DNA from 2 places in the Bacillus marinisedimentorum genome. Region 2 is predicted to be linked to the other one. Evidence: a T-box and tRNA genes for the amino acid it is inferred to sense, from the RefSeq annotation. Region 2 holds a T-box; the other holds one or more tRNA genes.
The links. A T-box is a leader RNA that pairs with one kind of tRNA and senses whether it is charged. The one in region 2 lies ahead of alaS (alanine--tRNA ligase), so its partner is inferred to be a tRNA-Ala.
Positions count from the first base shown of each region.

Region 1: it encodes a tRNA-Ala, which carries the amino acid that the T-box ahead of alaS (alanine--tRNA ligase) is inferred to sense. The anticodon was not compared.

Region 1 covers NZ_LWBL02000049.1:39,574-55,445, forward strand. The annotation lists gene A4U59_RS14805 (3-hydroxyacyl-CoA dehydrogenase) at 24-791, shown strand; gene A4U59_RS14815 (YugN-like family protein) at 1,654-2,064, shown strand; gene A4U59_RS14820 (potassium channel family protein) at 2,061-3,056, opposite strand; gene A4U59_RS14825 (YggT family protein) at 3,239-3,535, shown strand; gene tsaA (tRNA (N6-threonylcarbamoyladenosine(37)-N6)-methyltransferase TrmO) at 3,676-4,140, shown strand; tRNA gene A4U59_RS14835 (tRNA-Ala) at 4,228-4,300, shown strand; gene A4U59_RS14840 (DUF6954 family protein) at 4,445-4,624, shown strand; gene A4U59_RS20965 (hypothetical protein) at 4,635-4,895, shown strand; gene A4U59_RS14845 (class I SAM-dependent DNA methyltransferase) at 5,081-5,707, opposite strand; gene A4U59_RS14850 (flavodoxin family protein) at 6,011-6,640, shown strand; gene A4U59_RS14855 (MmcQ/YjbR family DNA-binding protein) at 6,698-7,063, opposite strand; gene A4U59_RS14860 (VOC family protein) at 7,088-7,519, opposite strand; gene A4U59_RS14865 (helix-turn-helix domain-containing protein) at 7,569-8,399, opposite strand; gene A4U59_RS14870 (hypothetical protein) at 8,442-8,684, opposite strand; gene A4U59_RS14875 (bifunctional metallophosphatase/5'-nucleotidase) at 8,866-10,254, shown strand; gene A4U59_RS14880 (sigma-70 family RNA polymerase sigma factor) at 10,652-11,203, shown strand; gene A4U59_RS14885 (helix-turn-helix domain-containing protein) at 11,193-11,978, shown strand; gene A4U59_RS14890 (DUF6612 family protein) at 12,360-13,115, opposite strand; gene A4U59_RS14895 (peptidoglycan-binding protein) at 13,258-14,628, shown strand; gene A4U59_RS14900 (hypothetical protein) at 14,649-15,047, shown strand; partial or broken gene A4U59_RS22605 (peptidoglycan-binding domain-containing protein) at 15,387-15,482, shown strand.
Region 2 covers NZ_LWBL02000038.1:1,108-16,979, reverse strand. The annotation lists gene A4U59_RS11065 (tRNA threonylcarbamoyladenosine dehydratase) at 1-731, shown strand, start outside; gene A4U59_RS11060 (hypothetical protein) at 1,020-1,292, shown strand; gene A4U59_RS11055 (AAA family ATPase) at 1,535-2,881, opposite strand; gene A4U59_RS11050 (YczE/YyaS/YitT family protein) at 3,266-3,955, shown strand; gene cymR (cysteine metabolism transcriptional regulator CymR) at 3,888-4,307, shown strand; gene A4U59_RS11040 (cysteine desulfurase family protein) at 4,396-5,538, shown strand; gene mnmA (tRNA 2-thiouridine(34) synthase MnmA) at 5,576-6,688, shown strand; gene A4U59_RS11030 (tetratricopeptide repeat protein) at 6,993-7,670, shown strand; gene recD2 (SF1B family DNA helicase RecD2) at 7,699-10,113, shown strand; gene A4U59_RS11020 (PRC-barrel domain-containing protein) at 10,151-10,615, shown strand; gene A4U59_RS11015 (hypothetical protein) at 10,634-10,822, shown strand; gene A4U59_RS20875 (DUF3918 family protein) at 10,845-11,000, shown strand; gene A4U59_RS11010 (AI-2E family transporter) at 11,182-12,270, shown strand; T-box leader at 12,326-12,532, shown strand; gene alaS (alanine--tRNA ligase) at 12,591-15,227, shown strand; gene A4U59_RS11000 (IreB family regulatory phosphoprotein) at 15,329-15,595, shown strand; gene ruvX (Holliday junction resolvase RuvX) at 15,597-15,872, shown strand, end outside.

The DNA of each region.
Region 1 (15,872 bases), on a different contig from region 2:
ACGAAAAGGGGGAGAGACGCCAGGTGAAACTTGCAGAAACAATCGCAGTGGTTACAGGCGGAGCATCAGGCCTCGGGGAAGCGGCAGTAAGGGAAATCGTCTCTAATGGAGGAAAAGCGGTCATCCTGGACTTGCAGGAAGAAAAAGGAAATCAGCTTGTAACTGATCTCGGCGAGCAGGTGCTGTTCATTAAAACTGACGTCACAGATGAAGCCAGTGTCAGCGGCGCCTTTGAGCAGGGAGCGGTGAAATTCGGTAAAGTCAACGCTGCGATAAACTGTGCCGGCATCGCAATAGCGGAAAAAACGATGGGGAAACGCGGGCCGCACAGCCTGGACAATTTTAATAAAGTGATCCAGGTCAATCTCGTCGGAACCTTTAATGTCATACGCCTGGCCGCTGAAAAAATGGCCGGCAATGAACCGAATGAAGCAGGCGAACGCGGAGTCATCATCAATACCGCCTCGGTAGCGGCATTTGACGGCCAAATTGGCCAGGCAGCTTACAGTGCCGCAAAGGGCGGGATTGTAGGCATGACACTGCCGATTGCAAGGGACCTTTCTTCGCTTGGCATTCGGGTGATGACGATTGCCCCCGGCTTGTTCAATACACCGTTATTTGCCACTCTTCCAGAAGAGGCAAAAGCAGCACTCGGTGCCATGACACCATTTCCAAAGCGGCTCGGTGAACCTTCCGAGTACGGACAGCTTGCCCGAAGCATCATTGAAAACCCGATGCTGAACGGTGAGACAATCCGCCTTGATGGCGCGATCCGCATGCAGCCGAAATAGATGAACAACTTTTAAGCCAGCCGGGCAGTTACATGTTCCGGCTTTTTTATTGTTAAGGAAGTTATAAACTTTCTGTCTGATGGATAAAGAGCCAGAAGGAGTCTTCCGGAAGCAGGCACCCGCTGCTATCGTCATAAACGGTGATCCCACCGGAAGGAAAGATCACCTTCTGGCCGATACCCCCGCTTATGCGTACGCAGCTAAGCGGGCGCCCTGTGCATTTATAGATGTCCGGCTGCGGGACAGGGTCTGTCCCCATGCATAAAAAAAGGAGTTCTGGCGTGAAAGCCGGGCTGAACGGCGCGAAACAGCTGCTCCGGCGTGAAAATTGGACTCTGCGGCATGAAATATGGGAGATTACGCGTGAAACAGTGAGAGTTTGGCGTGAAAGATAGCGGATACCGAGCGAAAGTAACACCCTCTGATTGCGATTGTCCGCATACGGCGTGAAAAGCCGGGGATATGGCGCGAAGAAACAGTCATCTGGCGGGAAATACGAAGTAAAGGAATCGTTTTTTTATAAAATGAGACAAATCCGGCAGGTTACCGGGACTAAATGGTGGGAGTGGTCCTGTATATCAGTATATAGCCCGGCTTGCTTGGTGGAAGAATGTGCAAATTTCCATGCCCCGGGCACTCAGGGCTGTGCTGGTTTGGCATCGTATTGGGATGCGGATCAGCCGCTCGCCGCCGGGAGGGAATGCTGATACCCCCGATTAAGCGTACGTCGCTAAGCGGGCGCCTTGCGGCAGTTTTTATTTGCAAGCATATCCGCCAGCTCCACAAACTTATCTTCTCAAAACCGTGTAAAAATTCCGCTTCCGGAAAAGCTAAGCAAAAGCCTTTCGGAAGGAGTGTCAGCATGATTACGATCGATTCCAAAATAGAAAACACGACAAAACCATTATATGAACTCGAAACATTGATTAAGCCGCTTGGCTATGAGATCGGCGGGAATTGGGACTATGACCACGGCTACTTTGATTACAAAATTGATGGCGAGGTCGGCTATCAGTTTCTGCGTGTCCCTTTTACTGCAGTAAAAGGGACGCTGGATGCACGCGGCGCGATTGTGCAGCTTGGGAAACCGCTTGTCCTTTCCCACAAATATCAGCGCGGCCTTGATGATCATGTCCACAATGGAAACTTCAAGGCTTCTTTTGACCAGTTTTCCGAACCGCAGGATCCGGATGCTTCTGTCGATGAAGAAACAGTCGAAACAGGAAAGCGGCTCGTTGCAGAGCTGGAAAAGGTTCTCGGCTTTGCGGATTAGCTGCTGATGACAAGGAGCTCATCGTTTTCATGAAGCATATAAGACGGCTCAGGGTTGATGAGCGTCACGCCTTCCCGCCGAACGCCGATCAACAGCATGCGATCGTTGAATAATAACTGGCTGCAGTTTGAGAAAGTGCCGTTAATGCATCCGGGCGGCACTTTCATATAGGTGAACTTATTCCCTTTCAAATGATCAAGCAGCGTATTTACTGCCTCAGTCATTCCATTTGATACAAGGCTGTTGATCATAACATAGCTTGTGATCTGGTTCGTTTGGATAATTTCGTCCGCCCCTGCCCGCAAGGCATTATTCACCTGTTCACCTGTCAGGAGTTCAATGACGCAATATGCCTCGGGATTCAATCCTTTTACAGCAAGGAGCGCAAGAATGGACTGCATATCGGCTTCGATTTCTGTCCGATGCTGATCAGCTGTGATCAGCACCAATTTTGCCTCATGGACACGCGCGTCCCGCAGGGTATTGTCATCTATCGTATTCCCCCGGACGAAATGGATCTGTTTCCCTGTCAAAGGATTCTTCTTCAGCGAGTTGTCAATCAACACAATTTCGAGTTCACCCTCAACTTTCTGCAATTGCTCAATCGTTTGCCTTGCGCGTTCATTCCAGCCGATTACAACAAGATGGCGGCTACCCCTGTACGCTGTTTTTCCTTCAATAAAAGCGTTTTGCCGTTCAATTACATAACTTGAAATGTTCGCAAAATAGTAAGTCACAAAACTTGCTCCCGCCAGGATGAGAAAAATGGCAACAATGCGCCCTGTAACCGTATGTGGGGAAAAGTCCCCATAGCCGACAGTCGAAGCCGTGACAATAACCCACCAGATCCCGTCAAAGATAGACGGAAAGTTTTCCGGTTCGATATAGTGGATGGCAATTCCGAACAGCAGTATGATAAATATGATGATAATCAGTAAGCGGGCCAGCATCGATGACCGTAAATATGCGGTCGTTACAGGATTATATCTCAAAAGAAATTCCCCCATTTATGTTCTTTTAGCAGTATATCCTTAATAAAAAGAGTGTATAAGAAGAGGATGGAAATGAAGCTTGAAAATCGTTATTTCAGTCTCTCCCGTGAACAGGTCACCAAATATTACAAGTTTTAAACGTTATAGCAGAGGAAAATCACATGACAAGGAGGCTTATTAACATGAGAGATTCAGCTTCCATTGCAAGTACGTTCATTAATTTCATTTTTGGCGTTGCGGAAGCGATTCTTGGTTTCCGGCTCATCCTCAAATTTTTCGGGGCCAATGAGGGGACGCCTTTTGTCCAATGGGTTTACCGGTTAAGCGAGCCGTTATTAACGCCGTTCCAAAATATCTTTCCGCCGCTGGAGCTTAATGAACGATTTGTCGTGGATTTAACAGCTTTATTTGCAATCATTGTATACAGTGTCATTGCCCGATTGCTTACAGAGTTGATTGTGAGATTGGGCAGGACGTAATACATTAAATTATCAAGGTGGGAATGGGATGCTCTTACTCACGGGCAATCTCATTCCCTTTCTTTTTTCTGGATATATAGGGAAAAACTATTCTACAGCGAATCTATGGAATAGAACAGAAGATACAGGAGGAGATAACCGTGTTCACGATCAAGCCAATCGGTTATGTGAAAAGCAGCCGAAAAGAAGTTACTGATGATGAATGGGGAAATATCACGGCAGAAATTGAGCTCACAGACGAATTTACCGGTGAAAGCCTGCAGGGCATCGAGGATTTCAGCCATGCGGAAATTGTGTTTTACTTTCACCTGGTTCAAGACGGAAAAGTGGAATACATAGCAAGGCACCCGCGAAATAATCCAGCATGGCCGAAGACAGGTGTTTTCGCCCAGCGCGGCAAAAACCGCCCAAACCGTTTAGGAATAACGATCGTCCAGATCATAAAAAAGGAAGGTGCAAAATTAATTGTAAAAGGTCTTGATGCCGTTGATGGAACTCCGGTGATCGACATCAAACCGGCCATGAAGGAGCTGTATCCGTGCGGCCTCATTAAGCAGCCTGAGTGGGCTGATGAGTTGATGGTCAATTACTGGGAGAAAATATAATGTCTAATTAAAACAAAAATAAAAAGAGCGCTTGCCTTCATAATTTGTTTCATGCTATAATTCTTTTTGTCGAGAAAATTATATCATGGGGCATTAGCTCAGCTGGGAGAGCGCTTCGCTGGCAGCGAAGAGGTCAGCGGTTCGAGCCCGCTATGCTCCATACCCATGAAAAAAGCCGTTTCCTAAAGAGGGAACGGCTTTTTTTGTACAGTTAAAGCAGTCTGATAAACCAGCGTGTATCCCCGGCTTTTTAACATATATTATAAGGTATAGCGTTAAAAAATACGAAGGCAGGATGATTAACATGAAATTGCTGATGAATGCCTTATTTATTATTTTATTATTAGGAGTGACTTTTTTCGGACTGGGTCCCGTGTTGATGGCAGACGGGTCACCACTCGAAAGAATGATTACTCTTGCTGTAGTATTGCTGGCCTATCTGATCGTGGTTGCAGGTTTTCTTTTCTTAAAGGGAAGAAAGTGAAAATCATGATATTAATCCAGCAGACACAAGAATCCGCCCGGGCTTTGGATTCCGTCCCTTCGGTTTTGGGCGTCCGTTTGGATTCGGCCGTCCATTCGGTTATGGGTTCGGCCGCCCGTTTGGATATGGATTCGGCTTCCCGTTTTTGACCGGGCTGGCGGCAGGGGCATTGTTGTCTCCGGGGGTTGGTTACCATTATTATGGATATCCTTATTATCCATATGCTTATCCGTACCCGTACCCGTACCCGTGTCCTTATCCTTGCTGCTGAAAATTTGTCTTATGGTAAGAAACTCCGAAACGTTGGGGGAAAGTGAAATAGCAGCAGTAAGTGCAAGATAAAAACCTTTCAATGAACAAAAAAAAACGCTTGGTTTTCAATGACCTGCCCCCTGCCTGTCTTTTATACAGGGAGCAGGTCATCAATCCATGCGTTTTTCATTTATGCATAGGTTTTTAGGCAGAGATAACGATGACACCGCCACAATGAGAAAGCGGATGAAATTCGCACTTGTATTCATTCTTTAGCGAGGACTTCATCTCATCATACACGAAATAAAACTCATCATTGTCCCAGCGGCTTACATTATCCTGCCGGCAACGATTCAGTTTCTCCCGTGTCTCAAAAGCAATATCACCAATGAATAGTTGTCCGTCTTCCTTAAGAAGGGGTAACAACTTAACGATAAATGATATTTTTTCTGTGTCGGTTAAATGGTGCAATGTATAGGTGCTTACAATAAAGTCGTATTTTTTCTCCAAGAATTCAGGAGGCAGTCCATTAAAAATATCCCACTCTACTAAATTTGCTCGGGGCATTTTAGATTTGGCGATTGAAATCATATTTGATGAAAAATCAAAGCCATCTATTCGATGTCCATTTTCATACAGTTTATTTGTCAGTACCCCTGTTCCAAATCCTATATCCAAAACGTTAGAGCGTTTCTTTTGCATGACGGCATTAAAAATAGTGTTTAGAATTTGTTTATATCCTGCAAAAGGATAAAGATTATTTTCTTCACTTACTTGTACAGTTTTATCATAATCATCTGCCCATAAATCAAACCCTTGTTTATCTAACACGAATGCTCCTCCTATATACCTTGAAATTTTTACGAGCATTCATTAAATCAATTGAATTACTCGTATCTAGCCCCAATAAAGTTATTCTTTAAACGATTAGCAATGATCATTTCCATTCCATATCCCACCTTTCACTTCAATATCTAAATAGTAGCATAAACACTAATGCTTACCATTCTATTCTTTTGTACCAGAGCTTTCTTTGAACATAATTCTCAAGATATTTTTAAAAGGGAATTTGATTAACGGAAAATTGCAGGGGAAATACATAAAGGAGGCGATATTCCATAAGGAGGTATGGCATTGAATGTAAAAGCGGTATTTCTGAACTGCACGCTGAAAAAAAGTCCTGAAACGTCAAATACAGACGCATTGATTGATCAGGCAGCAAGCTATTTTGAAGAAGAAAATGTAACTTCAGAGATTATCAGGCTGGCAGATTACAATATTGCTTACGGCATTTCAGCGGATGAAGGTGAAGGGGATCAGTGGCCTGAGGTTTTTGAAAAAGTTTTAGATGCGGACATCCTGGTAATCGGGACACCGATATGGTTAGGCGAAAAAAGCAGCATTGCTGCAAAAGCGATTGAACGGTTATACGGCGCAAGCGGTATGACAAATGACAAAGGCCAATACATTTATTACAACAAAGTTGGCGGAGCGGTTATCACCGGTAATGAAGATGGAGCGAAGAACAGTGCAAGTTCCATCTTGTATGGACTATCTCATATTGGTTTCACGATTCCGCCGAATGTGGATACGTATTGGGTCGGGGAAGCAGGCCCCGGTCCATCGTTTATTAAGGCAAACGGTGAAGAAAATGAGTTCACGCAGCAGCATGCAAAAATCATGGCCTATAATCTCCTGCATTTTGCCCGTTATTTGAAAGAACACCCGATACCGGCTGAAGGCAATGTGATCAAAGAAAAGTGAATTTTTATCTTTGATTCTATAAGAGCCGCTCCCTTAAAAAGAGCGGCTCTTAAGCTTTTATACCGGTTCCGTTTCCAGCACCTGCTTCTGCATCTTCTTTGTCAGCTTATTAAAAACAAGCGTATACGAATGCGAAATCAATTCTTCCAGCAAGCCGTCCGGCAGATTTGCATCAAGATAAATCGAGTTCCAATGGGTCTTGTTCATGTAGTAGCCAGGGAAAATCCCTTCGTAAGTGTCTCTCAAAATTTCTGTCCGTTCAGGGTCGCACTTCAGCGAAACGATCGGTGTACCTTCCGCATCGCCGCCCATCATCGCGTACATTTTTCCGCCGATGTGATAGCGGTCTGCACTCCATTCGGGTTTGTAGTCATGTGTCGTGCCTTTTAATCCCAGGCAATACTGATGGATTCGCTCTTTCATTTCATCACCTCTTTTGAAATCTTTTTACAGCGACAGCATCGCGCCTCTTTCATCGAAGACTGCATCCGGATTCCACGCCACTTCCCACAGGTTATTTTCAACATCCGCAAAGTAAGAGGTCCGCCCGCCCCAGAAGGCGTCACCAGGTTCCCGTACAATTTTGCCCCCATTACGGCGGACGTGCTCGATCACCGTGTCGACCTCTTCCCGGGTGTTCACATGGATTGCAAGTGTGATTGCGCTGAAAAAGTTTGGATCTTTATGCAGTTCCACACCTGCGTCTTTTTCCAACTCACCCAGCGGAAACAAGGAAAGCAGAACACCGGCCGTCTTGAATACAGCATAAGTATCCGAACTGATTTCGGGTTCTTCCCAGCACAGTCCCTGATAAAAAGCCCGCAATGCAGGCAGGTCAACTGCTCCGATCGTCACTAAAGAAACACGCTGGGGTACCATGCATCTCACTCCCTGTCATTATGGTTAACTAAAGTATAACTCAACCAACTCAACCCTTCTTGTAAAAATCGGACACCGTCAATTGTGAAGGGGTTTTGCCGGTATGTTTCACTAATTCATGATACAAGTGGGATTCATCATAGAAGGATAACGCCGTATCACAGTCAATCAATGAGGAGGGCCGTTTCCTGGTAAAATCGGACAGCAGCAGCTGGAAACGGATGACCTGGCTGAATTTTTTGGGGCTGAGGCCGACCCTTTCATCGAAAAGCCGCTGGAGTGTACGGGTTGACAGCTGATGAGCCCTGCTGATTTCTTTTACTGATAACCTGCCGCCGGTTTGAACGATATGGTGTAAGATCGTTTCGATCCGTTCATCCTGTAAGGATAAAACAGGCTGTTTCTGTATCTTTTTTAAAAAGAAGTCATTCAGTTTTTGTATCAATGTCTTTGTATCGCTGCTGCTTGTGAAGATCTTCAACAATTCCCTGGCTAAAAGTGGATCGATATCTTCCATTGCATACATTTGATTGGTGAAATGACGGGCGGATTCCCGAATGAAAAGCCGGGAAACACCGGGGAGAAACCGGATGCCGAAGGTTACGTTTGATGAACAGGCCGGTACCGGGACCGCAAAGTGGTGCCCGAAAATTCCGCAATACGTAAGATGGAAGCTGTTTTTCGAGGCGTCATAATCAAATAGGATATCGGAGCAGCCATCAGGAATGACGAGCGATTCCCCTGCTGAGCCTGAGGTTTGGAGGGGCCGGGATTCCCAATAGCAGGCAATATAAGCCTTTAAGCGTTTGTGGGGCTCAAACTCCCGGTATTCTGTTGAAGCGGATGTCATAACGACCGGGGACAATGGTGTTTCTGCCATCACATTTAACTCCTTTACGGCTGGTACACTGGCCTATTTTTTCTACTTCACCAGCAACAGGATATATAAGATGGAACCGAATGTTAATAAAACATGCAGTGCTATTAATTTTATCATACGCTTCTTTGTGTTGCCGTTCATCATAATGATCCCGATTACGACAGGAGTCATTATTCCAAACGTTTCAAAATCGCCTAAAAACGCAAAGACATGGAATTTCTCGGTCAAATAGATGTAGGCTGTTATAAAAACAATGAAAACTACGGTTTCCTGAATAGAGTTCAAAAAAACTTCAACCTTTCCCGATATGGATATATATTCCTATAGAACTTCAATAAACAGAAATAAAACCCTTCATCAATCGAAAGCTATTCAAAAAATTGGCAGAAATCAACAGGACTTTTTTATAACGTATTGAATTACTAAAAGCGGTGGAGTTAGGGACCACCAGCAAAAGGGGGATACGATGAAACTGAAAATCATACATACAAATGACATTCACAGCAATTTCGAAAACTTTTCCAGAGCCGTGACGCTCATCAGGCAGCATGCAGATGAAAATACGATTGTTCTCGAAGCAGGCGATTTTGCGGATTTTAAAAGCATCGAATTGCAGGGCACCAGAGGGGGAGCGGCGGTCGAACTGCTTGAGTATGCAGGTTATGATGCGCTCACGATCGGTAATAATGAAATGTTCAACAGTGTGGAGACGCTTGAATACATGGCAGAAAGCAGCCCGGCACCTTTTATCAGCAATAATCTATCAAAAGCCGATCGAACGCCGGTGAGCGGTATTGTATCAAGTGCCATTCTTGAAAAGAACGGGCTGCGGATTTTGGTTACCGGTTCCTCGCCTGATATGGGAGAATTTAATGACGGCCTGAATATCCATATAAAAGATTATAAGCAGGCACTGGCTGAAGAAATGAGTCGAAATGCCGGCAACTATGACCTGTGCATCGTGTTGAATCATATCGGCACCGCCGACGATGAAGAATTGGCAAAAGAGATGGACGGGATTGATATCATCATCTCCGCCCATGATCATCAATTATATGATCAAGCTAAAGTCGTGAACGGCACCATTATGAACAGTGCCGGGTTCTATGGGCAGCACATCGGCATCCTGGAAGTGGAGTTCACGGACACCAGCCTGCACCTCATAAAGTCTATGAACCTGCCGACAGAAAAATCAACAGAAGATGATGGGGTCCGTTCGATTTTAAAACGTAACAAAGAAAAGGCGATTGAGTCGTTAAGCGCACCGCTTTACAGCCTCAATCATGGATTGTGGCATGATGTCATCGAAGAAAACCCGCTGACGAACTTGATTGCCGACGGCCTGCACGATTTACTGGATTGCGATCTCGGCCTGATCAACAGCGGAATCGTTAACGCAGGTTTATTCGATTATGTATCAGAAAAGAAATTGATTGAAATTAGCCCGTCCCCATTAAATCCCACCACTTTTGAAATCCAGGGGAAGGATTTGAAACAGGCGCTTGAAGATTCCCTTGACCCGCAGGTGTGCTTGGCCGATGGCAGAGGACCCGGTTTCAGAGGGAAATATGCGGGCAGGCTGCATGTCTCCGGGGCAAGCATTCAGCATGACGGCAAGCGGATCAAGGAGTTAATGATAGCGGGCCAGCCAGTTGAAGACGAACGCTGGTATACGGTCGCCACATCCGATTATCTTCACCGCGGGTCCGGCTACAGGACGCTTGCCAATAACAGAAATGAGAAATATCGGCCGGAATATATTCGTGATGTGATCAGAATGTATGCGAGAGATGAAGAGTTTATCAAAGAGGCTTTTGCGAATAGGTGGAGAGAAGCTGAGAGGGTTAAGGTCTAGGTCCTTCACTATAAGAATGTTTAAGAACTTCCGGTTGGCGGGGTTCTTTGTTTTTTTAAAAGGCTGTGTTAAAGCTCAATGTTGATTTTTACACTAGTTGATTGTAATGGAAGGTGCGAGACTCCGGCGGGACTAGCGGGACAGGTAAGACCCCGCAAGAGCGATAGCGATGAGGAGGGTCACCGCCCGCCCCGCGACAAAGAAGACACTGTGAGTGCGACCGAAGGGAAGCAGGAACAGATGTCGCACTTGTGCCCTTGCGTGAAAGCGAGTACCTGCAACGGAAATCAACACTAGCGTTTAACAGAGCCACAATTAAAATTAGCAACTAAAACTTTTCCTGTATCACTGTCGTCTATATTTTAAAAGACATATTCACAAGAAACGAGGGAGGGTTATGGAGCGGACTAATTATGCGATTGAGACCATGTCAAAGGACGAATTGCTGGAATATGCAATGAATGAATTTGGCAATGATGTGCTGTATCTCGCTTATTCTTATGTTAATGACTATAGAATTGCGGAAGATCTCGCCCAGGAAGCCTTTGTGAAGTTTTATAAGCGAATCGATACATTCAAATGGGAATCTTCACTTAAAACATGGCTGCTGAAAATTACAGCCAACCATTGCAAGGATTATAAAAAAAGCTGGTACAACCGGATGGTTTCTGCAGGCGGTCAATTTAACAGACTGTTAAAAGGTAAAGATCTCGGTCCTGAACAGACGATATTAAAAAGAAGTGATCAGGCCGAACTGTCTGATCGTGTGTTGTCACTGCCGATTAAATACAGGGAAGTGATCTATCTTTTTTATTTTGAAGATATGTCCTTAAAGGAAGTGGCCGACTGCCTAATCTTGAATCTTAATACGGTAAAGACCCGGATGGCACGTGCAAAGGAACTCCTGAAGAAAACATACGAAGAAGGGGGTGCCGGCTGTGGAGAATAAGCTGAAAAAACTACGCAGCAGTATGGAGAAATCCGTTTTTGACGAGTATTCGTTTGACAGCCGCAATAAAAGGGCTGTCCGGGATAAGATTTCGGGTGGAAAACAGACACAGGCAGTTAAAGTTAAGCCCTTTCTCAGTTTAGCATTTCTCTTCGGGCTTGCCGTTGTCATTTTTGCTATTGCAGGATATGGATCGGGATTGCTGCCGCTTGAAAACAGAAGTGCCGGTCCAGGAAAGGAAGTTATTCGCAATGTTGAACTGCAATTGGTTGATGTAAACGTCGAGCTGACAAATGCAGAAAACAAAATCGGCGGCATCGGTATTCAATCCGGTCCTAAAAAAGGGAAAGTGATAAGGCCGATCACTTTGTATTATACATTCACCATTAAAAACACGGGAAGTACTCCACTTGGTAAAGTTACGCAAACTGAAGATTTTTCAAATCCGAAGGGAGTCGCGGTAAAAATCGATCCATCCAATGAATTAGTTGCCGTAATTGAAGAAGCGGTTGGATTCAATGTCTATCAAACCAAAGAATACAGTGAAACAAGAATGGGGCACGGACAGCAATTCACCCCTGTTCTAAAGCCAGGCCAGGCAGGTGAATTTGTTCTGATTTATGAATTGGGTGCTCTGGAAGACAATCCGGAAATACCGCTTGCGCCTTCTGAAGAACAGTTGAACAGGATTGAAGAGCATGCCCGTCAGGCTGATCTTGTCGTTACGGTGGATAAAAATGAAATTGAACGGTTTGATTTGAGGAACCGTAAATAAACTTGGTTAAAAAGAGGCTGGGACATAACGAGTCATGCATAGAGACGAACAATAGATTTTCACGACATACTGTTTACGAATCGTCAGTTAAGCTGAAGAAACAAGTTCGTTCCATTGCGCTGCAGACACTCGCTTTCCACGGGGAGGAAGCTGAGCCTCCTCGGCTTCGCCTGCGGGGTCTCAGCCTTTCCTCTATTTCCCGTCGGAGTCGAGTGTCTTCCGCTTCATTCCACTTAGTTTTTAAAAAAAGTATGCAAAATAAAAAAATATTGAAGAGAGTAAATAAAGACCCGAACGATCAGGTAAAAGATTCGTTGAAATCTTTACCTTATCGTTCGGGTTTATCATTAGCTGAAATACTTATGTCCAGCCTCTTTCCTTTCACTGCATCTCAACAGCATTATCTGTCACTTCAGCAGGGATTGCTATGTTTTCCACCTGATTCACGTTTTTGTATGTTGCTGTTGCATCCGTCACGATTTGTGCGGTTTCACCTGCAATTTTGACATCCACATCAGCTCTCGTCACGATCGACTTCAACATCTTGTCTTCACTGATTGTCAGTTTGTAGTCAAAGCTGTTAACTTGCAGATCCTCTACTTCTGAATTCTGTGTCGCTTCTTTCAGCACATCTTGAACCAATTCTATTTCTTGTTTGTTTTTCGAGTCTTCAGTGAGATTGACAGTTAATACATAGTCGTTTCCTGACTGGGTCATTTCAAATAACTCCACGAATTTTTTCAATCTGTTCAATTCATCTTTCATGGACTCGCCGCTCGCAAGTTCTGCAAAGTCCGGATTGCTGTTTGTCGGAGTTTTGATCCACTGGCTTTCGCCAGGGACGAGAGCATAACTTGTTTCCTCATCCATATACAATTCAATGTTACCGTCGACCGTGCTCATTTTGATGTGAGTGTTGAATGGCTCTTTCACATACTCCATAGTCATATCCAGCGATTGATTCATTTTCTGGCCGTTGGCGTTTACATCGATTCCCATTTTCATATCCGCTTCGAAGCTGCTGATATCGTTATCCAATGCCCCGTTGACCAATTCCTCTTTTGTGACACCTGTGCCGCAAGCACCTAAGAAAAGCAATGATGCGAGCGAAACCAATAAAAAGTGCAGTTTCTTCATTGTTCATCCCCCTGTTCTGGTATAAAAAAGCTAAAACAAATGCATGCCCCTTTACTATATCGACTGATTAGTATATAAGTTTAGCTAAATTTGAGTGGGGTGATGACTGCTGAAAAGAAGCGGGAAAAGCATCGGAAATATCATTGACATCACGGAACGCACTGGCGAGAAAGTGATGAGCTGCCAGTATGATGCGTTCGGGAACCTGTTCACCCAAATGGCGGCGCCTTACAACGCCAATGGATTCACCGGCAAAGCTTATGATGCCAAAGCAGGATTGATGGATTACGGTGCAAGATGGTACAGCCCGAATACCGCGCGCTTCATGAGTCCCGATACATTCTCAGGCTGGCAGGACCAGCCGTTGAGCCTGAACCGGTATAGTTACACATACAACAACCCTGTGAACTTCATTGACCCAACCGGGCGGATGGTCGAACACCCTGGCGGGGGCAGCAGCGGCTGGACAGGCCAGACACTTGAAAGAGGAGATTCGGGTCCATATGTGGAAGACCTGCAAGCGATGCTTCAGGGAGCAGGCTTTTCTCCAGGAGGTATTGATGGCATTTTCGGCCAAAAAACAGAAAATGCAGTAATAAACTTCCAGCAGGCCGCCGATATAGCGGTTGACGGCATTGCAGGTCCTCAAACCTATAATGCCCTGCTCACCTACGGAAAGAGTTCCGGCGGATCAAACGGCGGTGGCTCCGGCGGCAATGAAAAAATCGGCACATGGATGGGTGAATTGCTGCGAAAAGGCGACAGGGGATCGATGGTAGAAGACCTGCAGAGGATGCTGAGCGATGCCGGATTCAGTTATATCAGCATTGATGGTGTGTTTGGAAACGAGACGGAATCTGTCGTGAAACAGTTTCAGAGAAGCAAAGGCCTAAAGAAAGATGGGCTGGCAGGTATTCAAACCTATTCAGCCCTGAAAGGGAATAATTGGAGCAGGCCGAAAGAAAAAGAAAAATCCACATCATCTACCATTCGGATGGGGCCACATGGTGTTGATTTTCCATACTATGAAAAAATAGCGAGTGAACAAGGTATTGATCAAGTTCCCCATGAAATCAGAGATGTTATTCAGTCTGAAATGACCGGAAACGCAAAAGAAGACCTGGTTGGTGAGATGATTCTTGCCATTCCTGGAGGAGGTGTAGGGGGTGTTATAGCCAGGGGCGGTATAAAAATTGGGGGAAGAATAGGTTCAAAAGTACTTAGAGGTCTTGGTAAAAAGGGTACTAGTAAAACTGTAGATGATTTAATTAAAAATGCAACACCTGGGAGAGCGACTAAGGGAAGAACTTCTCAATATGACTTATCTGGAGGGTTTGATAAAGCAGTAAAAGACTTTGAGTCATTGCAACCAAATATCACAAAAAATACTCCAGATTTAAGAGTTGGTAAATTACCAGATGGAAGAACAGTAATAGTAAGAAAGAAAAGTAGTGATGGTCGCCCAACAATTGAAATTCAAGACGGAAAAAAGAAAATTAAGTTTCGCTATTAATTGTAATAGGAGGAAGAGTATTGGAACATTGGGAAAGATGGATACCGATAAAAGGATTACCCTCAAGATTATACAATGATACTTTTATTGATAATAAAGAAGGTATAATATTAGAGTTCAGCGATGAAAATGATAAAAAGAAAATTTTAGTTAAGTTTGATGAGGGTGTATTATCCTATAGAAATACAGATGAAGGCTCATTATTGAAAAAACTAAATTATTTAGACCAACAATACGGTACAGATTTTTATAGCGAGTGGACTTTATTTAAAGTCAAAAACTCTGAATATATAAAATGGTTTCTTGAAGAGAGTTCAGGTATTTATGAGCCCAATCAACTAGAACATTATGTGTTTTTAACACCAAATGATGTAATCGAAATACTAACAACATACACTCCAAGTATCGTAATAAAGTAACATATAAAATTAATATAAATGATTGTCCCCCTTTAATAAATCTAGGGGGGCTTTTATGTGGGGAGGGAGTGCTGAATAACTCTCTCTTTAATAGTTGTATGGCGGTAACCCTTATAAGCCCTATATAGTATTTTGTCGAATTATTAAGACGTACAACAACTGTAAAATATATGCTCTATTAATGAAATGTACCTTCTCAAAATAATCACACAATCATCAGTTACTACCATTTCTTTTCCCCAAACATCTACCTTCGCTTTCTCCCTGCCTTTTTTAAAATTTTTACGTACAGGACGAAGCCCTCTCATTCGTGCCTAATCACATTCACCCAGAAAATCTTTTGAAAAAAAGACACAAAAAAAGGTAATAAGCTTCCAGCAGGCCGCCGATATAACGGTTGACGGCATTGCACTCCTCAAACCTTTAATGCCCTGATCACCTACGGAAAGAGTTCCAGCGGATTACATTTCGACTTAGGATTATGCTATCAAAATATGGGAGAAGATAAAAAGGCATTAAAGTCTTTTAAGAGATCGTTAAGAATAATTCCTCAACTAAAATTTAATGAAGGAATAAAAGAAGAAAAAGAAAAACAACTTTTAATGTATATACAAAATTTGAGTAAAGGTGTTTAAAGTGAGGTATAAAAATCGCCCATGAATAACAAGAAATATAATATTTTTATTTTCCTTTTTGTGTGTAGTATCTATATAACTATTCCATTCATTCTCTTAAACTATTATATAATTTCCAAACCATTGCTCCTGATCTTGTATATAGTCTATTTTCTTCTTTCATTGATAACAATTATTGCGATATACAATA
Region 2 (15,872 bases):
TGGCTTTCGGTGAGCAAGGCCTCAATAAATTGAAGGGATCCACGGTAGCAGTTCTCGGAATCGGCGGCGTCGGTTCGTTTTCCGCCGAAGCCCTTGCCAGGAGCGGTGTCGGGCGCTTGATCCTGATCGACAAGGATGATATTGATATTACGAATGTCAACCGCCAGATTCACGCTCTTTTATCGACAGTGGGACGCCCGAAAGTGGAAGTAATGGCAGAACGGATCCATGATATCAATCCGGAATGCGATGTCATTGAATTGCAAATGTTTTATACCGACGAAACCTATGAAAAGCTTTTTGAATATGAAATCGACTATATCATTGATGCCTCGGACACGATTTCTTATAAAATCCATTTGATCAAGGAATGCCGGAACCGCAATGTTCCGCTCATTTCTAGCATGGGGGCGGCAAACAAGCTCGATCCGACCCGGTTCAAAATAGCGGACATCAGTGATACGAGTTATGATCCGGTAGCGAAAGTCATTCGCACGAAACTCCGTAAAGACGGCATCAAAAAAGGTGTAACTGTCGTTTATTCGGATGAAAGACCGATAAAGATCCGTGAGGATGTCCGCAAAGAAGTCGCTCCTGAGGACCCTGCCACGAGAAAGGCGGAACACCCCCCATCCTCGAACGCTTTTGTCCCATCTGCCGCAGGCCTTATTATGGCAAGCTATGTCATAAGGGAACTTTTGAAGGAGTTTGAAATCGACCGCGTTGATTAATTGAAAAAGGGAGCCGCTGTTCCGGTGTGAGGCAGCGGCTTTCTTTTTGTTATCAGATGCCTGCTTTTTTTGATGCTGAACGGCGAGCCGGAAATATTGGAGGGAATATCGTTCAGTGCCAGTACTGAGCGGCAAGCTTATGGTACTGGAACCGAAACTTATTCATTGCCTATACTGATGGTTTAGCTGAAACTCAGAGTACTGAATATAATTCAATGCCTATACTGAGGGGGTGGCTGAAAATCAAGGTACTGAACTTTATTCTGCCTATAATGAAACGGCAAGACAATGATGAAGGTGGTGAGTTACCATTCAGTGCCAATAATAAGCGGTCAGCTGAAAATACAGGCACTGAATGCCAATTCAGTGCGGATAACGAAAGGGGCAGCCGGAAATACAGGCACTGAATCTCTATTCAGTGCGGATAACGAAAGGGCAGCCGGAAATACAGGCACTGAATCTCTATTCAGTGCGGATAACGAAAGGGCAGCCGGAAATACAGGCACTGAATCTCTATTCAGTGCGGATAATGAAAGGGTCAGCCGGAAATACAGGCACTGAATCCCAATTCAGTGCCCATAACCAGCGGCAAACCGAAAACACGGCACCCCAAATCTTGTCCTTCCGACAATGAATTCTTATTTCGCCCTCTAAACATCGGTCATCCAACCAAAACCAAAACCAAAACCAAAACCCAGTCCCTATACCTAAACAGAACGAAAAAAATAGACACGGAAACCCTTTTCCCGTGCCTAATCGAAAACCGAACATAAAACCTATATAATCCATACTCATTCTCAATGCTATTTCTCTCGCTTGCCTTCTTTTTCCGACCGCTCTTTAAAGTATTCCAGGCGCTTGCTGATGTTTTTTTCGAACCCTCTTTGCACAGGTTCATAAAATGTTTTATTTTTCAAGTGATCCGGCAAATACTGCTGCGGGACATACCCATCAGGATAGTTATGCGGATATTTATAGCCTTCTCCGTGTCCGAGCCGGGACGACCCTTTATAATGGGCATCCCGCAAATGGGTTGGGACGCTGCTTGCCTTTTCTGTTTCAACAGCTTTGAGGGCACTGTCGATCCCTTTTATGACAGCGTTGCTTTTCGGGGCCGTTGCGAGATACAGAACCGCTTCGGCAAGCGGAATCCTCGCTTCCGGCATTCCGATGAAGTCGACGGCGTAAGCGGCTGCCTGTGCAACCAGCAGGGCGTTTGGATCGGCGAGCCCAACGTCTTCAGCGGCATGGACATAGAGCCGCCTTGCTATGAACCGCGGATCTTCGCCGGCATAAATCATCTTCGCAAGCCAGTACAGGGCGGCATCCGGATCTGATCCCCTGATGCTTTTTATGAATGCGGAAATCGTATCATAATGGTTATCACCATTTTTGTCATAACGGAGGACGCGCTGCTGGATCGACTCTTCCGCTATCGGCAGAGTGATATGGATGACGCCGTCTTTATTTTTATCCGTAGTGACTACGGCGAGCTCCACAGCCGCCAGCGCCGTGCGGGCATCACCATTGGCGATATTCACAATATGATCCATCGCCTCGCTGTCAAACCCGATATCGTACTCGCCAAAACCCCGTTCTTTGTCGGCCAGCGCTTTCTTGATCGCCGCCCTTATATGGTCATCGGTAAGCGGCTCGAATCGGAAAAGCCGCGATCTGGATAACAGCGCAGGGTTGATTTCGAACATCGGGCTCTCGGTAGTTGCCCCGATCAAAATGACCGTCCCGTCTTCAACAAACGGGAGGAGCGCATCCTGCTGCCCCTTGTTGAACCGATGAATTTCATCGATGAACAAAATGGTTTTCCGGCTTTCCATCGTAAGCCGCTCTTTAGCCCGGTCCGTCACTTCCCTTATATCTTTGATTCCTGACGTCACCGCATTTAATTGTTCAAAATAAGCTGCCGTGCTATTTGCGATAATCCGGGCCAGGGTCGTTTTGCCTGTACCGGGAGGACCGAAAAAAATCATCGGCGTCAGCTGGTCTGCCTGCACAGCCCTCCGCAAAAGCTTCCCTTCACCGATGATATGCTCCTGCCCGACAAACTCATCAAGCGTCCGCGGCCGCATGCGGCTGGCAAGCGGTCCCCTGATTTGTGTATCATCGTCTGCATTGAAATCAAATAAATCCATCGAACATACCGTCCTTTCTTTCATCATTTGAAGAATACAACTCGAGAGTCCGGAATGCAAGGATAGGCTATTTTGTGCTATAATAACTGAAGCCTAAAAGAGGATAACATCTATAGCTCTGTCACGCATGCCTCGTTTAACACAGGGCTTTTTTGCAATCATTTTTAAACAATACTAAGGTGAATTGAATTTTTGGGTTGATTTAGTCGGTAGAATGACCGTGTATCAGGGTCAGTCCTGCGTTTGCTGCAATCCAACCGAGACTCCGCGGAGGCAAGAGCTGTCGAGGATCTGGCGGCGCTTTATTTTCAACATTAAGCTTTTAAGAAGCCAACAATATTTAGTAAGATGCCGGGAGGTGGGGGGAAATTGAAAAATAACAGAATGACACCAAAAGAAAAGGTTGTCCGCTGGACGTTTTTTACAGTCGGACTGATCGTGCTTGCCCTTGGCATCTCGATGACAATCCAGGCAAAAAACCTCGGGATCGGGCCGTGGGATGTTTTCCACTATGGCCTGTTTTTGCAGCTCGGCCTGACCATCGGCAGCTGGGCTATTATTTCCGGTCTTGTCATTATCGCTTCTGTGTCGATCGCGCAGCGGTCGATTCCTCAGGCGGGTACGATATTAAATATGCTGCTGATCGGAATTTTTATAGACTTATTCAATTTTATATTGACTGAGCCTGCAACTTTGCCGGGCCAGATTGCGATCTTTATCGCCGGTACGGTCGTTCTGGGCTATGGTATCGGCATTTATGTTTCAGCCGACCTTGGAGCGGGGCCGCGCGACAGCTTGATGCTGGTCGTTTCCGAAAAAACAGGCTGGAATATGTCCTGGGTCCGAAACGGCATGGAAGTCGCTGTGCTGATCCTTGGCTTGATGCTGGGGGGGCCGGTGGGTGCGGGAACAGTATTGATCGCGTTTTTGCTGGGGCCGATTGTCGGCTTTTCACTTCCGCAGTCACGGGAATTGCTGAAATTTGTATTGGAACGGGGGAAGGATGATGAAAATTTCCACGAAGGGGCGGTACGGCCTGACGATTATGATGGCACTCGCCAGAAAGTACGGTGAGGGGCCTGTTTCGCTCAAGACGATAGCGGAACAGCATAACCTGTCTGATCATTACCTGGAACAGCTGGTGCCGCCGCTCCGGAATGCCGGGCTTGTCAAAAGCATCCGCGGGGCATACGGAGGCTATAAGCTGGCTAAAGCACCTGATCAAATCACAGCAGGTGATATTATCCGCATCCTTGAAGGCCCGATCAGCCCGGTTGAGGTCATGGATGATGAAGAACCGGCTAAACGGAATTTATGGATCAAGATCCGTGATGCGGTGAAAGACGTATTGGATAATACGACCCTGGAAGACCTGATCACATACGAAGATGATCAGGAACAGGACGCATATATGTTTTACATTTGATCGGGGAACAGGCGATTGCCCTTTGTTCCTGGAGGCCAGCCCTGTAAAGCTGTGCGGAATTACTGAAGATAAAGCAGGTGATTTAAAAATGGAACGCATTTATCTGGACCATGCCGCCACAACGCCGGTTCATCCTGAAGTGGTGGAAGCGATGCTCCCTTTTTTCACAGAAAGTTTCGGCAATCCATCAAGCATCCACTCTTTTGGCCGTGAAGCAAGAAGGCTGGTTGATAAAGCGAGGCGGACGATGGCATCTGCAATTGGTGCCAAAGAGGATGAGGTTATTTTTACAAGCGGCGGCACGGAGGCGGATAATCTTGGCATTTTAGGAGCAGCGCAAGCAAATTCCCATAAAGGGAATCATATCATTACGACCGCTATCGAGCATCATGCTGTTTTGAATACTTGCAAGGAACTCGAAAAACGGGGATTCAGCGTTACCTATTTGCCTGTTGACACGAATGGGATCGTTTCCCTCCAGGATTTGCAAGAAGCTGTTACGGACAGCACCATTTTAGTTACGGTCATGTACGGGAACAATGAGGTTGGAACGATGCAGCCAATCCGTGAAATCGGTGAGTTTTTAGAGGGGACTGATGTTTTGTTCCATACCGATGCAGTTCAGGCATTCGGGTATGAAGAAATCGATGTCGATCGGCTGAAAGTGGATCTATTATCGGTTTCCGGGCACAAAATAAACGGCCCGAAAGGAATCGGCTTTTTATACAAGCGCACAAAAGCCAGTCTTGCGCCCGCCCTTTTCGGCGGGGAACAGGAAAAGAAACGCCGCGCCGGCACAGAAAATACGACGGCGATCGCCGGTTTCCAGGCTGCAGTGAAACGTTTGGCCTCAAACAAAGAAAACTCGGCCCAAACGTATGGGCAATTCAAAAAGCGGATGACAGATATTTTTACAGAAGAAAATATCAAGTTTGAGATAAACGGCAGCAAACACCAAGTGCTGCCGCATATATTTAATGTTTATTTTCCGGGCATCCCGCTTGAGTCAATGCTGGTGAATCTCGATCTGTCGGGCATAGCTGCATCGAGCGGTTCAGCCTGCACAGCAGGGACCGTCGACCCTTCACATGTGCTGAGCGCCATGTTTGGGAAGGAATCGGAGCAGGCCAAAGCGTCGATCAGGTTCAGCTTCGGTTACGGCAATACGATTGAGCAAATTGATAAAGCTGCCCGGGAAACTGCGAAAATCGTGAAACGGCTTGTAAAATAAGCTACAATAATTGATATATCGGGAGGTGGCAACAATGATGAACAAGCGTCCTGAAGACACCCGTGTCGTTGTCGGCATGTCAGGCGGAGTGGATTCTTCCGTGACTGCCCTCCTTTTGAAGGAACAGGGGTATGAAGTCATCGGCATTTTCATGAAAAATTGGGATGATACCGATGAAAACGGCGTATGTACCGCTACACAGGATTATGATGATGTCATTAAAGTCGCAAATCAAATCGGCATTCCATATTACGCGGTGAACTTTGAAAAACAATACTGGGATAAAGTATTCCAATACTTCCTTGATGAATATAAAGCCGGGCGCACTCCGAACCCGGATGTCATGTGCAATAAGGAGATCAAGTTCAAGGCCTTTTTGGACCACGCCCTCTCACTTGGCGCCGATTATGTGGCTACCGGGCATTACGCACAAGTAGACCACAGCGGCGAAGAAGTGAAGATGCTGAGGGGAGTAGACTCCAATAAGGACCAGACGTACTTTTTGAACCAGCTTTCCCAGGAGCAGCTATCGAGAGTGCTGTTTCCGCTCGGACATCTCGACAAAAAAGAGGTGCGCGCCATTGCCGAAGACAGAGGGCTTGCTACAGCGAAGAAAAAAGACAGCACGGGCATCTGCTTTATCGGCGAACGGAACTTCAAAGAATTCCTGAGTGAGTTCCTGCCTGCCCAGCCGGGAAAAATGCAAACAATCGAAGGCGAAGTGAAAGGCAGGCATGACGGGTTGATGTATTACACGATCGGGCAGCGGCACGGTCTTGGAATCGGCGGTGATGGTGAACCATGGTTTGTCGTCGGGAAAAACCTGTCCGAAAATATTCTGTATGTCGGCCAGGGATTCCATAACGATCTGCTTTATTCCCATGAACTTACAGCTTCGGATGTCAACTGGGTAAGCAGCCGGAAACCGCCAGAAAGCTTCACATGCACTGCCAAATTCCGCTACAGGCAGCCTGACAGGGAAGTGACCGTCTTGCAGGAAGAAGATGGCACGGCAGTTGTCAAGTTCAAAGAACCCCAGCGTGCAATTACACCGGGACAGGCTGTCGTCTTTTATGACGGCGAGGTTTGCCTCGGCGGAGGAACGATCGATGATGTATACAAAGACGGCAAACAGCTGACATATGTGTAAAAGAAGCTGACTCTAAAGGTACCGCTCTTTTCAATTCATCAAGTGGAATTCAGGCTCTCACACATCAGCCTGCCTCCTTGATAAATGGAGCAGCCAGGAGTCGGCTTTTTTCCTATAAAGAAAACAGTTTCAAAAAGCAGGCGTATAAGGTGAAATCGAGCGGGTTTGACGGCCGGTTTTTCAACATTGACTTTAGCCGAGCTTTGCTTTGCATAGAATGGACGCCTTGCAGCCAAGTGCCGCCGATGTTACATAATGGAAAACTCTCAGTTGCAATGTGGAGTGTGATAGGAGATGAGATATTATGGATAAAAATGAATTAGGCATTCACTATATGAAACAAGAGAAGTTCGAGGAGGCAATCAAAGCTTTTAACGAAGCGATTGAAGAACAGCCGGATGAGCCGGTTGCTTATATTAATCTCGGCAATCTGCTTGCAAGTGCCGGAGAACTGACCAGGTCGATTGCTTTCTTCGAAAAAGCAATCGAGCTGGATGAAAACAGTGCCGCCGCCTACTATGGCGCCGGGAACGCATTTTATAATCTGGACCAATTCAAAGACGCCGGGGATATGTATGATAAGGCTCTGGAAAAAGGGCTGTACGAAGCGGATGTTTACTTCATGTCAGGAATGGCTTTTCTCCAGTTAGAGCAAGTGCGGCACGCTTTGCCGCGTTTCCAGCGGGCAGTTGAATTGAATGGTGATGATGCAGAAGCACGTTTCCAATACGGAATGGCGCTCGCCGGCATGGAATCGATTGACGAGGCTGCGGCACAGTTCGAAAAAGTGCTCGAACTGGATGAGTCCCATCCGGATGCATGTTTCAATCTCGGTGTGGCGCGGCTGTATGAAGAAAAACCATATGAAGCGCTGGAGCTCTTCAACAGAGCGCTCAAGATCCAGCCTGATCATTTACTTGCAGCCAACGCGAGGAGCAAAGTGGAAGAAATGCTCAATGATAAAGATGACGGTCGGCCATAAGGATATATGGAAGGGGGAGCGGAGGACGATGAAAGAACAGAAACGAATGGATCTTTTTGATGAGGAGAAAAAATATATAAAAGGTAAACTCATTGTGATGATTTTCCACAATGAGCAGAATCTATACTCCGTTGCCCGTATTCGAATAAAAGAGACAAACGAAAATTATGATGAAAAAGAAGTTGTTGTCACCGGCAATTTCCCCCGGCTCCACGAAGAAGAAATGTATACGTTTTTCGGCAACTTCAAAGAACATCCGAAGTTCGGCTTGCAGTACCATACCGATCATTACCGGAAGGAGCTTCCGCAATCAAAGGAAGGCATCATCCAGTACTTATCAAGTGACCTGTTCAAAGGCATCGGTAAAAAGACGGCTGAAAATATTGTTGAGACACTGGGTGAGACAGCGATTTCCCAAATACTCGAAAACTCAGCGGTCCTGGAGAACGTCCCGCGCCTGCCTGAAGAAAAAGCTGAAACGATTAGCCGTACACTTCAGGAAAACGAAGGGATGGAACAAGTTATGATCGCCCTGTCACAGTATGGATTCGGGCCGCAGCTTTCCATGAAAATATACCAGGCCTATCTTGATGAAACGCTTGAAGTGCTTGAAAGCAACCCTTATAAGCTGATCGAAGATATAGAGGGAATCGGATTTGCCAGAGCAGATGAACTGGGCCGTGCTTTTGGCCTGAAGGGAAATCATCCAGACCGCATTAAGGCCGGTATCCTGTATTTGCTCGATCAGCAATCGATGCAGGAGGGGCACGTCTACTTGAAAAAAGATGCCCTCCTTGCAAGCGCAAGCAGCCTCCTTACGAATGACGAATATGAAAATGAGGCGGTAAGCGAGGGAGAAGTAGCTGCCGAAATTGAAGCATTGTCTTCTATGGAAAAGCTGGTTCTTGAAGACGGCAGAGTTTATCTGCCTTCTTTATTCTTTGCGGAAAAAGGCCTGGTCACGAACATACACCGTATCCTGACCCAATCCGAATTTGCCGATCAGTTTCCTGAAGCGGAATTTCTTAAGGAATTGGGCGAGCTTGAGGAACGGGAAGAAGTGGAATTTGCACCGACACAAAAAGAAGCGATCCAGAAAGCACTTTCTTCCCCGATGATGATTTTGACCGGAGGGCCTGGTACAGGTAAAACGACGGTTACGAAAGGGATTGTCGAAGTTTTTGCCGAATTGCACGGCCTATCGCTCGAACCGAAAGATTATATGAACAAATCAGAGCCTTTTCCGGTATTGCTTGCCGCCCCGACAGGCCGGGCCGCCAAACGGATGAGCGAGGCGACAGGCTTGCCGGCGGTCACCATCCACCGCCTTCTTGGCTGGAACGGAAACGACGGCTTTGATCATGATGAAGAGAACATGATGGAAGGCCGGCTGCTGATCATTGATGAAGTGTCAATGGTCGATGTGTGGCTGGCCAATCAGCTGTTTAAATCGGTGCCGGAAAAAATGCAGGTTATTCTTGTCGGCGATGAAGACCAGCTTCCTTCAGTCGGCCCTGGCCAGGTGCTGAAGGACCTTCTCAAATCAGGGTCTGTACCGACAGTGAAGCTGACAGATATTTACCGCCAGGAGGAAGGATCCTCGATCATCGAGCTTGCACACAGCATCAAAAACGGCACCCTTCCGGAAAACCTGGCTGCTCCTCAGAACGACCGGCGCTTTTTTCCATGCAGGGCAAACCAGGTGCTGGATATTGTGGAACAGATCAGCGCAAATGCAGTCAAGAAGGGATATGCTCCGAGGGATATCCAGGTGCTCGCCCCAATGTATAAAGGACCTGCCGGTATTGAGCGGCTGAATCTCATGCTGCAGAAATTATTCAATCCGAAGAAAGAAACAACAAGGGAAATAACAGTTGGCGACCTTGCATACAGGGTCGGCGATAAAGTGCTGCAATTGGTTAATCAGCCGGAAAAACAGGTGTTCAATGGCGATATCGGCGAAATTGTTGCGATTTTTTACGCAAGGGAGAATACTGAGAAAGAAGATCAGCTTGTCGTATCGTTTGATGGCATCGAAGTCACTTACAGCCGCCAGGACCTGAACCAGCTGACACATGCCTACTGCTGCTCGATTCATAAAGCGCAGGGAAGCGAATTTCCGATTGTCATCATGCCGATCGTCCAGGGATATTACCGTATGTTGAGGCGCAACTTGATTTATACCGGTATCACGAGGAGCAAACAGTTTTTACTCCTGTGTGGTGAACAGTCAGCAATCGAGACGGCTGTCAATCGGACGAATGACAATTTGAGGCAGACAACACTCACAGAAAAGCTGGCTGAGGTGCTCGGACCCGCTTCCATTCAGGAAGACGGAGTGCTGCAGGATGGTTCAATACCCCGTACGGAGGATGACCTTGAACTGGAGCTTGAACCGGATGAGGACATGGAAAATTTAACGCCGTATGACTTTCTCGATTAGCAGCACAATATAAATGTTCGGAAAGGCGGCGTTATCTTTGCGGACATTTCTTGAGGTAAGGGAAGCGGCGGTACACAGTCGCAGCTCCGGCAAAAAAATCGGCACTGTTAAGGATTTGCGCCTGTATAAAGACGGAAGCATCGCCGGACTTGAATGCAGAACCGGACGATTATTCCGGAATGGAGTGCTCATTACGTTTCCGGACATCCAGGTAATCGGTCCCGATACTGTATTTATCAATAGAGAGAACGCTCTGCAAAGAAATGGATACCGGGATGCCCTGAATGTTTCAGAACTGGTCGGGAAACCCGTTCTGACAGAAGGCGGCGAGGAATTGGGATTGCTGGAAAATGTATATTTCCATGAAAATAGGGGGATACTTCTAGGGTATGAAGTGACGAACGGATTTTTTACTGATCTTGCAGAAGGCCGCGATGTGTATTTCACGGATTTCCCGGCAGAGATCGGTGAAGAAGCTCTTATCGTCCGCTTGAATTCTTAATCCTGGGAGGCCCCTGTTATGCAATGTCCAAATTGTAATTGCAAAGATCTGGGTAAAATAGGCGCAAATCAGTATTATTGCTGGAACTGTTTTGTCGAACTGTCGATTGTCAAAGGCCGTTTCTCTTTGCACCAGGTTGAAGAAGACGGAAGTTTGAGCTCGCTTGATGACTTGTTTACTGAAGAACAAACACGACTAGAAATGTAATTTCCTGCAGGTGGTGAGCGGCATGGGCAAAATGATCGGATCAATCGCTGCCATGGGTCTCGGTGCAGCGGCTTATCGCATGATGGCTGAGGACGGACGCGGAAACAGAATGGCAAACATGATGTCATCCCGTCCGGTAAAAAGATTCCGGAAGCGGCTGGCCAGATCCATTTACTGATTTTTTCCGGAACCGCATGCTTGAATGCATGCGGTTCTTTCCGTTTTGTGAAAAGGTTCAGGGCAGAGCAGGAAAAGGTGACGATACAAGTATAAAAGAGACTGTTTTAAGCTAAGGATGCAGCCTGTCTTGTAATAGAATCCCTTCTCTAAGAAAACACTAGGCAGAGGGGGGATCAATTGTGAACAGGGAAACAGCTGTACCTCTTTTATACAGGCTGGCAATCGTCTTGCTGAGCTTTTTATGCCTGTTTATTCTCTGGAAGCTCTCACCGGTGTGGAAGCCGCTTCTCACCGTTTTCAGCAGTGTGCTGCTGCCTTTTTTCATTGCGGCTTTCATCGCCTATTTGCTTCATCCATTCATTGAAAGAATCCACGGGCTGGGAGTGCCGCGCAGTCTTGCCGTCCTGTTTATCTATCTGCTGTTTTTTGGCGGCATCGGCTGGGCGGTGTATAACGGGTTCCCGGTTATTCTGCGGCAGCTGAGGGAGCTGGCTGAAAAACTCCCGGATCTCATCAATGTATACAGGGAGTGGATCCGGCTGTTTTACGAGAGTACTGCCGACCTTCCTGAAGGGGTGCATGACCGGTTTGAGCAGCTGCTGGCTGCCATCGAGGAAAATATAAGCAGCACAATTGAAGGCGTCCTCTTATCGCTCAGGAGCATCGTGAATAATTTAATCCTCATCGCTCTCATCCCGTTTATCGCGTTTTATTTTTTGAAGGATTATAAAAAAATCAACCGGGCGGCATGGTATATCACGCCGCGCCGCTGGCGGCCCCCGCTAATCAAATTTTTGCGCGATGCCGATAAAACACTCGGAAATTATATTCGCGGCCAGCTGCTCGTTTGCCTTTTCATCGGTGTTTTCGCATTTGCCGGGCTTTGGGCGGCCGGAATGCCTTACCCGCTTTTGCTCGCTTTCATTATCGGCATCACCAATATCATTCCATATTTCGGGCCTGTCATCGGAGCGCTGCCGGCTGTGATCATTGCCCTCACCATTTCAGTCAAAATGGTTATCATCGTGATCGTGATCATTTTCATCTTGCAGATGCTGGAGGGCAATCTCCTGTCTCCGCTCATTGTGGGAAAAACATTGCACATTCATCCGGCTGCAATCATGTTTGCGCTCCTGCTGGGCGAGCAAATCGCCGGAATCACCGGGTTGATTCTTGCTGTCCCGGCTTTTGCCGTTTTGAAAACAGCTGTTCTGCACGTTCACGGGCACTTTGCGGCAAAAAGGCGAAATGAAAACGGAATGACTTGAACATTGACAAATAACGGCCGGCATGTCTATAATATCGGCATAAATAAGTGATAGTGTGAAACTGATGACGGATCGAGTATGCCGCAGCCCATCAAACAGAGAAGGATTCCCTGGCTGGAAGAATCCCTGATGAAGAGCGGCAGAACGCTAATCCCGAGCGCAGGCCAAAACCTGCCGTGCTGCCGCGTTAAGGCTGATTGAGGTGATGGGTGCACTGCACCCGTAATCAGGGTGGTACCGCGAGCGAACTCTCGTCCCTGCAAGGGATTGAGGGTTTTTTGTATGCGCAAAATTACATAAAAATTTTTGGAGGGTGAAAAATGAAACCATTCAGTTCAGCTGAAATCCGCCAGATGTTCCTGGATTTCTTCAAAGAAAAAGGCCACGCTGTCGAACCGAGCCGCTCGCTTGTCCCGCAGGATGATGCTTCCCTGCTCTGGATCAACAGCGGAGTTGCCACATTGAAAAAATATTTTGACGGACGGGTCGTGCCTGAAAACCCAAGGATTTGCAATGCGCAGAAGTCAATCAGGACAAATGATATTGAAAATGTCGGAAAGACGGCCCGCCACCATACATTTTTTGAAATGCTCGGCAATTTTTCAATCGGCGACTATTTCAAGAAAGAAGCAATCGAATGGGCTTGGGAATTTTTGACTGATGAAAAGTGGATGGCTTTCGATACTGAGAAACTTTCCGTTACGATCCACCCGGAAGACGATGAAGCATTCAGGCTCTGGCATGAAGAAGTGGGATTGCCGGAAAATCGGATTATCCGCCTGGAGGAAAATTTCTGGGATATCGGTGAAGGCCCCAGCGGACCGAATACGGAAATCTTTTATGACCGCGGTGAAAAATACGGAAACGATCCAGATGACCCGGAATTGTTCCCTGGCGGTGAAAATGAAAGATACCTTGAAATCTGGAACCTGGTGTTCTCGCAATTCAACCATAACCCGGACGGTTCTTATACGCCGCTGCCGAAAAAGAATATCGATACCGGCATGGGACTTGAACGGATGGCATCTGTCACCCAGGATGTCCCAACCAACTTTGACACAGACTTGTTCTTGCCTATCATCCAAGCCGCTGAAAAAATATCGGGACACGGATATGGCAGAGATACTGAAAAGGATGTTGCGTTTAAAGTCATCGCCGATCACATCAGGACGGTCACATTCGCCATTTCCGACGGTGCGCTCCCTTCCAATGAAGGACGGGGCTATGTGTTGCGGCGCCTGCTCCGCAGAGCTGTCCGCTACTCGATGAAAATCGACATCAACCGTCCGTTCATGTATGAACTTGTGCCGGTTGTGGGCACTATCATGAATGACTTTTATCCGGAAGTGAAAAATAAAGAGGAATTCATCCAGAAGGTCATCAAAAATGAAGAAGAGCGTTTTCATGAAACGTTGCACGACGGGCTTGCCATTTTGGAGCAGTTCATCGAGAAGGCGAAAAACGGCGGCAATGATTCACTGTCAGGGGAAGATGCATTCAAGCTTTATGATACGTACGGATTCCCTTATGATTTGACGGAGGAATATGCCCATGAAGCAGGCCTGTCCATTGATGAGGAAGGCTTCAATAAAGAAATGGAGAAACAGCGTGAACGCGCACGGGCGGCCCGGCAGGATACAGGTTCCATGCAAATCCAGGGCGGTGTGCTTGGCGACATTCATGCCGAGAGTGAATTCATCGGTTATGATAAGCTCAAAGCCGAAGCCGAAGTGAATGTCGTCCTTCAAAACAAGGAATATGTGAGTGAACTTGCTGAAGGAGAAGAAGGCCACATCATGCTCGACAGGACACCGTTCTATGCGGAAAGCGGCGGGCAGATCGCAGACCACGGTTTTATTTCCAATGACAATGTCAAATGTTTTGTGAAAGATGTGCAAAAGGCGCCGAACGGCCAAAATCTCCATCATATCGAAGTCCGGCAGGGCGTATTGAAAACCGGCATGAATGTAACGGCGGAAGTGGATTCGGCCAGTCGGGCGAAGATCACCAGGAACCATACGGCAACCCATCTGCTCCATCAAGCACTTAAAGATGTGCTCGGTGATCATGTCAATCAGGCCGGATCCCTTGTGGCACCTGACCGTCTTCGTTTTGACTTCAGCCATTTCGGGCAGATTTCGGCTGAAGAACTTGATAAAATCGAAGAAATCGTCAATGACAAAGTGTGGAATAATATCGCTGTTGAAGTCATGAATAAGCCGATTGAAGAAGCGAAGGCAATGGGTGCAATGGCGCTGTTCGGTGAAAAATACGGAAATGTTGTGCGAGTTGTAAGGGTTGGCGATTACAGTCTTGAGCTATGCGGCGGCTGCCATGTTATGAATACAGGAAATATCGGCCTTTTCAAAATCGCTTCTGAATCTGGAATCGGTGCTGGAACAAGGCGGATTGAGGCCGTAACAGGTGAAGCGGCATACAGGCTCATGAACAGCCAGGTAGACGTGCTGAAAGAGGCGGCAGGACTGTTGAAGACAAGGCCGGAAGAAGTGCCGGCACGGGTAAAGGTGCTGCAGGCTGAAGCCAGGCAGCTTGCACGTGAAAATGAGTCCCTGTCCACAAGGATCGGCAACATGGAAGCGAAAAACCTGACTGCGGAAGTGAAAGAGGTCAACGGTGTTCACTTGCTGGCGAAAAAAGTGAATGTCCAGGACATGAACAATCTCAGGAACATGGTCGATGAATTGAAAACGAAGTTGGGGTCTGCAGTTGTGATTCTCGGCACGTCAAATGACGGGAAAGTTAATCTTTCGGCAGGTGTTACGAAGGACCTTGTAGAAAAAGGTTATCATGCGGGGAAACTCGTCAAAGAAGTGGCATCCCGCTGCGGCGGCGGAGGAGGAGGCCGCCCGGATATGGCACAGGCCGGCGGAAAGAATCCGGAAAAACTGGAAGAAGCGCTCGCATATGCGGAAGAATGGATGAAAACCATTTCCTAATAGCCGCTCGTTCGTGTACAATGGAGAAAAACTCCATTGTACACTTGTTTTACCAATCGTACGTGAATCTTTACGGAGTTTGAAAGCGAGGTGCAGCACTCATGAGTTCAATGGACAAAACAATGAAGTTTAATTTTCACGAAGAACCCCAGGAGCATAACGTCAAAGAAGTGATGTTCACCGTTTACGCAGCCTTGCAGGAAAAAGGCTATAACCCGATCAACCAGATCGTAGGATATTTGCTGTCAGGTGATCCCGCATACATCCCGCGCCATAAAGATGCGCGTAATATCATTCGAAAACTGGAACGGGACGAGCTGATTGAAGAACTCGTCAAATCTTATTTGAAACAGCATAAAGAGGGCTGATATGCGCATAATGGGATTAGATGTCGGCACCAAAACAATCGGCGTTGCCGTCAGCGATGAGATGGGCTGGACAGCACAGGGGATTGAAACCGTAAAGGTCAGCACCGACCAAAACATTACCGGCATAAAACGCATCAAAGAGCTGGTTGAAAAGTATGAGGTCGATAAGATAGTCGTCGGCCTCCCGAAAAACATGAACGGCACAATCGGCCCTAGAGGTGAAGCCTGCATCGAGTATGCCGATTATCTTAAACGCAAGCTTTCCCTGCCTGTTGAA